2 regions of the Micromonospora sp. PRAS1 genome follow, and region 2 is predicted to be linked to the other one. Evidence: riboswitches for the same ligand, from Rfam matches in the RefSeq annotation. Region 2 holds a riboswitch; the other holds the start of a gene.
The links. A riboswitch is a leader RNA that binds a small molecule or an ion and turns the genes downstream of it on or off. The one in region 2 is predicted to bind thiamine pyrophosphate.
Positions count from the first base shown of each region.

Region 1: it holds a riboswitch for thiamine pyrophosphate, as region 2 does, so the genes downstream of both, AC507J_RS22785 (ECF transporter S component) here and thiE (thiamine phosphate synthase) in region 2, are expected to answer to the same signal.

Region 1 covers NZ_JCANNB010000027.1:21,176-24,578, forward strand. The annotation lists gene AC507J_RS22775 (TIGR03943 family putative permease subunit) at 1-208, opposite strand, end outside; gene AC507J_RS22780 (permease) at 205-1,206, opposite strand; TPP riboswitch at 1,603-1,708, shown strand; gene AC507J_RS22785 (ECF transporter S component) at 1,776-2,372, shown strand; gene AC507J_RS22790 (ABC transporter ATP-binding protein) at 2,499-3,403, shown strand, end outside.
Region 2 covers NZ_JCANNB010000014.1:75,611-79,013, forward strand. The annotation lists gene thiO (glycine oxidase ThiO) at 1-804, opposite strand, end outside; gene thiE (thiamine phosphate synthase) at 798-1,424, opposite strand; TPP riboswitch at 1,419-1,528, opposite strand; gene AC507J_RS15610 (ThuA domain-containing protein) at 1,860-3,403, shown strand, end outside.

The DNA of each region.
Region 1 (3,403 bases), on a different contig from region 2:
GGGAGTCGGGGACGCGGGAGTCGGGGCGGGCCGGACGCAGCTCGTACCAGAGCGTCATGATCGCGGCGACCACCAGCAGCAGGCCGGCGGCGATCAGGAAGGGCCGCAGCCCTTCCTTGACGTAGCGCAGGTACAGGTCGGTCACGCTGGCCCGGAGCACCGCGCCGCCGAGCAAGAGCAGGACCACCGCCTGCGCCTGCCGGTTCACAGCAGCACCGCCCCGGTGCCGACCGCGACCAGCAGGGCCACCGCAAAGGTGGTCGGCGCGAACCGGAGGGCGAAGCGTCGGCCGAAGACACCGGCCTGCATCGCGATCAGCTTGAGGTCGACCATCGGCCCCACCACCAGGAAGACCAGTCGGGACGTGAGGGAGAACTGCGACAGCGAGGCCGCGACGAAGGCGTCCGCCTCCGAGCAGAGCGAGAGCAGTACGGCGAGCAGCGCCAGCGCCAGGATCGACAGCCAGGCGTTGTCGGCGAGGGTCTGCAACCACCGCTCCGGTACCAGCACGTTGATGCAGGCGGCGGCCATCGCGCCGAGCACCAGGAAGCCACCGGCGTGCGTCACGTCATGCCGGACGGCGGACCAGAAGGCCCGGCCCCGGGAGACGTCGTCCAGCTCCGGCCGGCGTGGCATCCTGATCCACTCGGTACGCCCGAGCCGCAACCAGAGCCACCCCATGACCATGGCGACGACCAGGCTGGCGAGGCCACGGGCGAGGACCATCTCGGGATTGTTCGGGAAAGCGACCGCGGTGGCGGTAAGCACGATCGGGTTCACCGCCGGGGCGGCGAGCAGGAAGGCCAACGCGGCGGCCGGGGTGACGCCCCGACGGATCAGCGAGCCGGCGATCGGCACCGAGCCGCACTCGCAGCCGGGCAGCACCACCCCGGCCGCGCTGGCCGCCGGCACGGCGAGGGCCGGGTGCCGGGGCAGCGCCCGCGCCCAGAACGACCGGGGTACGAAGACCGCGATCACGGCGGAGAGCAGCACCCCGAAGACGAGGAACGGCACCGCCTGCACCATGATCGAGACGAAGACCGTGGTCCAGGTCTGCAACCGGGGGGTGTCCAGCGCGGCGGCCAGCGGATCCCGGAAGATGATCAGCAGGATCAGCAGCGCCGCCAGCACCTCCACGGAGCCGATCCGGTCGCCGAGCCACCGCCGGGGACCCGGCTCGCCGGACGGCTCCGGCCGACCCGCCAGATCCACCCCGCCGGCCGGATGCTCCTCCGGCCCACCTTCCGGTGCGGCGTGGTCAGTGCCTGTGCTCACCTGTCGTCCCTCGGGCTGGTGCCGCTGCTGTTTGTCGCGGGTCTCGGCGCTCTGCTGTCGCGGGTCTCGGCGCTCTGCGGGTTCGCTGCCGTTGGCGCGGGGTCTTCGCGCTCTGCGGGCCCGCCGGTGGCGGGCCTTTGCACTGTGCCGCCCGACCGGTGGCGGAGCAGCGGCCTGAGACTACCGGCACAGGCCGGTCCATCGACAGGTCGCCACGCTCGTGTGCGATCCGCCTTCCGTCGGCCAGGCCCGCGTACAGCCCGGTTGACCTGTGGAGATCACATTGTCCGTCGATCTCGGGAGGTGCTAGCGTCGGCGAGACAACTTCACCTCCGACAGGGGAGCGCACAGCGCTGAGAGTGCGGGTCCGCCCGCAGACCCTCCGTACCTGATCTGGGTAATGCCAGCGCAGGGAGTTCGGTCCACCTCCAGCCCGCCACAGTCCGGCGTCCGCCGGGCCGGGCGTGCGTCTTGCCTGGTTCGACACTGGACTGGGAGCAATCATCGTGCCAACCACCGACAGCAACCGCTGGCGCACCATCGACATCGTGGTCGCCTCGGTGATCGCGGTCGCCTTCGGCGTCATCTTCTGGGCCTGGGGCCTGGTGTGGTCCGCCACCGACGCGGCGTTCGCCTTCTTCCCGCCCGCCCAGACGCTGATCTACGGCGTCTGGCTGGTGCCGGCCGTACTCGGCGCTCTGGTGATCCGCAAGCCGGGCGCGGCGCTCTACTGCGAGTTGCTCGCCGCGATCGTCTCGGCACTGCTCGGCAGCCAGTGGGCGAGCCTGGTGATCCTCCAGGGCCTGGCCCAGGGCATCGGCGCCGAGCTGGCCTTCGCCGCCTTCCGGTACCGCTCGTTCCGCCTGCCGACCGCGCTGCTCGCCGGTGCGGCGACCGGCGTCGGCGCCGCGCTCTTCGACTTCATCTACTGGAACGCCGGGCGCGACCTCGCGACCTACCGCATCCCGTACGCGTTGATCACCGTCGTCAGTGCCACCGTCATCGCCGGCGCCGGCGGCTACTACCTGACCCGCGCCCTGGCCGGCACCGGCGTCCTGGACCGCTTCCCGGCCGGCCGCGACCGCGCCCTCGTCTGACCCCAACCCTGCTGATCAAGAGGTTTGCGTCGGCCGGCCTGCGGTCGCCGGACGCAAGCTTCTTGATCAGCGCGGCGGTCGGACGGCGAGGGGCGGGCGGGGCGGTACGGGGAGAGGGGGGCTCGGGTGGGTGGGGTTTGGTTGCGGGGGTTCGGGTGGCGGCACGCGGGGCGGCGGGCCTGGGCGATGCGCGGCGTGGACCTGCGGGTGGAGCGCGGTGAGCGGATACTCCTCCTCGGGCCCTCCGGGGCGGGCAAGAGCACGCTGCTGGCGGCGCTGGCCGGACTGCTGCCGGAGGATTCCGGTGAGCAGGAGGGCACGATCGAGGTCGACGGCCTGCCGCCGCAGGAGGCCCGGGAGCGCGTCGGCATCGTCTTCCAGGATCCGGAAACCCAGCTGGTGATGGCCCGGTGCGGCGACGACGTCGCGTTCGGGCTGGAGAACCGGGGCACACCGGCCGGACAGATCTGGCCCCGGGTGGACCAGGCCCTGACCCGGGTCGGCTTCCCGTACCACCGAAACCGGCCCACCGCGGCGCTCTCCGGCGGCGAGCAGCAGCGCCTCGCGCTGGCCGGGGTGCTCGCGCTACGCCCCGGGTTGCTGCTGCTCGACGAACCGACGGCAAATCTCGACCCGGCCGGCGCCGCTCTGGTCCGCTCGGCGGTCGCCGGTGCGCTCGCCGACGACACCACGCTCATCCTGGTCGAACACCGGGTCGCCGAGGCGCTGCCGCTGGTCGACCGGGTGATCGTGCTGGAGCCCGGGGGCGGTGTCCGCGCGGACGGCACGCCGGAGTTGGTCTTCGGCAGGTACGGCGACGCGCTCGCCGACGAGGGTGTCTGGGTACCCGGCCGCCCCGTGCCGCCCCGGCCGGCCGTGGCACCCGCCGGCGACGTGCTGCTCACCGCCGAAGGGCTCGGCCTGCCGCCCCGGCTTGCCGAAACCGACCTCCAGGTACGCGCCGGCGAGGCGCTCGCCGTACTCGGCCGCAACGGTGCCGGCAAGTCCACCCTCGCCCTGCTCCTCGGCGG
Region 2 (3,403 bases):
GGTGGCACCGACCACCACCTCGCCGCTGTCGCGCGGCACGAGATAGACGTGCTCGCCGTCGGCGTACCCCCGGATGACGTGCCGGAAGCCCGGCGGACCGCCATCCGGTGCCCGCAGCCGCAACACCTGGCCCTTCACCGGACGGACCGGCAGCCCGGTGAGGGCGGCGGCGCCGCAGCCGGCCGCGACCACGGTCACCCCGGCCGCCACGTGGGCCAGATTCCGGACCGGCTCGGGCACCAGCACCGCACCGGCCCGCTCGGCGGCGAGCCGCAGCGCCGGCACCAGCCGGCGCGGGTCCACCTGGTGGTCGGTGGCGGCGAGCGCACCGCCACGCACCCTGGGCGCCAGCGCCGGTTCGCGCTCCCGCAGCTGGGAGGGGCGCAGCGGCGTCACCGGCAACCCCAACCCCTGCTGGTACGCCCAGAGTCGGCGCGCCTCGGCCAGGTCGTCGGCGGTGAGACCGACCATCAGGGTGCCCTCGGTCCGGTACCCGAGGTCGGTGCCGGTCGCCTCGGTCAGCTCGGCGGCGAAGCCCGGCCAGCGCGCGGCGGACTCGGTGAGCAGCCCGGTCAACTCCCGCTCACCGAAGTACGCCTCGGCCACCGGCGCCAGCATCCCGGCCGCGACGTGCGACGCGCCCGACCCGGGGGCGGGATCGCGCACGACGACGCGCAGCCCTCGCTGTGCACACCGCCACGCGATCGCCAGCCCCACCGGCCCCGCCCCCACCACCACCACATCAGGTGCAAGGAAGGGCCCCTTGTTAACGCCTGCGGTAGAGGAAGGGCCCCTTGTTAACACGAGAGCCCCCGGAGCAACTCGGCGGCGGCGCGGGCCGGATCGGCGGCACCGGAGAGCGCCCCGACCACCGCCACCCCGTACGCCCCGGCGGCTCGCAGCGCCGGCACGTCCTGCGCCGTCACGCCGCCGATCGCGACCACCGGCACGTTCACCGCCTCGGCCACCGCCCGGACACCGGCCACGCCGATCGCCGGCGGCAACCCGTCCTTTGTGGTGGTGGCGTGACAGGGCCCCACGCCCAGGTAGCTCGCTCCGGCGTCGACCGCCGCGACGGCCGATCCCGGTTCCCGCGCGGTCGCGCCGAGCACGGCGGTCGGGCCGAGCACCAGTCGCGCCGCCGCCACCGGCAGGTCGTCGGCGCCGACGTGGCCGCCCGCCGCGCCCGCCGCCAGCGCCACGTGCAGACGGTCGTTGACCAGGCAGGTCACCCCGTACGGCGTGCAGAGCCCGACCACCTGCCGGGCCAGGTCGTACGCCTGCCGGTCGGTCGCGGTGTCCTCGACCCGGACCTGGACGACAAGCTCGGTGTGGGCCACCGGAAGCACGGCCCGCAGCACGGTCAGCGGATCCCGCCCGGGTCGGGTGTCGGTGATCAGATGCAGTCGTCCCAGGGACGGCACGGCAACACTCCTCCCTGCGCCGGCATTACCCGGATCAGGTTCGACGGTCGGGGGCTCACAGCCCCCCTCTCAGCCCGGTGCACCGGGCTCCCGTGGGTTCGTTGGGTGACACCGTACGTCGTTTCGCCGGCCGCGCCAACCCCCGTCCGGCAGGGTCGGAGGGACCGGGTCCAGCCGATGCATCCCGGCTTTTCATGGCTTGGCGACCGAAAAAAGACACCGACATGCAACGACTTACACCAATTTATAAAGCAGCTCGTTACCCAAACGTTACAAGGGTGCGTCTTGCCCGAAACTAATCGACGTACGCAAATTAAATGATCGGATCGGCTTCTCGCCACCAAGACCTCGCCCGTCAGGTATGAGCGCTCGGACCGACGCGGAGTGACCACCGCCGCCCACTCCGACCTGCTGCCCTCGACAGAGGAGAACCCCGTGCCCCGACCCCGTCGTGGGCGAGCAACGCTCGCCCCAGTGACCGTGGCGCTACTCGCCCTCGTACTCGTCCTCACCGCCACACCGGCCCAGGCCGCCAGCCGTACCGCCCAGGCCGTCAGCCTCGCCCAGGCCGCCAGCCGTACCGCCGAGGCCGTCAGCCTCGCCCAGGCCGCCAGCCCCGTCCAGGCCGCCAGTCCTGCCCAGGCCGCCAGCCGTACCGCCCCGGTCGCCGCGGCGGACGCGGAGCCGTACTCCGTCCTGGTCTTCTCCAAGACCGCCGGGTTCCGGCACGACTCGATCCCCGCCGGCATCCGCGCGATCCAGCAACTCGGTGCGGCGAACGGGTTCACCGTCGTCACCACCGAGGACGGTGCCGCCTTCACCGACACCAACCTGGCCAGGTTCAAGGCGGTCATCTGGTTGTCGACCACCGGTGACGTGCTCAACGCCAGCCAACAGACGGCCTTTGAGCGCTATGTACGTGCCGGTGGCGGGTACGTCGGTGTGCACGCCGCCTCCGACACCGAGTACGACTGGGCCTGGTACGGCCAACTCGTCGGTGCCTACTTCAACAGCCACCCGGCCAACCAGACGGCCACGGTCAAGGTCGAGGACCGCTCCCACGAGTCGACCCGGCACCTGCCGGACCGGTGGTCCCGCTACGACGAGTGGTACAACTTCCGCACCAACCCCCGCTCCCGTCAGGTGCAGGTGCTGGCCTCCCTCGACGAACGCTCCTACAACCCGGGCAGCGGTGCGATGGGGCACGACCATCCGATCGCCTGGTGCCAGAACTACGACGGTGGCCGGTCCTGGTACACCGGTGGCGGGCACACCCAGGAATCCTTCGCCGACGCCGCCTTCCTCCAGCACCTGCTCGGTGGCATCCAGACCGCAGCCGGGGTGGTGCACGCCGACTGCGGCGCCGGCCGGGCCGCCAGCTTCGAGAAGGTGACGCTGGACAGCAACACCAGCAATCCGATGGAACTGGACATAGCCGAAGACGGTCGGGTCTTCTACATCGAGCGGGACGGCCGGGTGCAGATCATCAAGCCGGACACCGGCCAGACCGTCACCGCGCTGCGGCTGAGTGTCTTCGCCGGCAACGAGGACGGTCTCCTCGGCATCCGGCTCGACCCGAACTTCGCCAGCAACGGATGGATCTGGCTCTACTACGCCCCGAGCGCGGGCGGGTCCCGCAATCACCTGTCCCGGTTCACCGTCACCGGTGACACGATCAACCCGTCGAGCGAACGGGTCGTCCTACAGGTGCCCACCCAGCGCAACACCTGCTGCCACATGGGCGGGTCGATGGTCTTCGACTCCGCCGGCAACCTGTACCTGGCCACGGGAGACAACACCAATCCCTTCGAGTCCAGCGGATACAGCCCGCTGGACGAGCGCTCCGGCCGGGCGGACTACGACGCGCAGCGAACCGCCGGCAACACAAACGACCTGCGCGGGAAGGTGCTCCGGATCCGGCCCCAGGCCGACGGGACGTACACGATTCCGGCGGGGAACCTGTTCGCCCCGGGAACCGC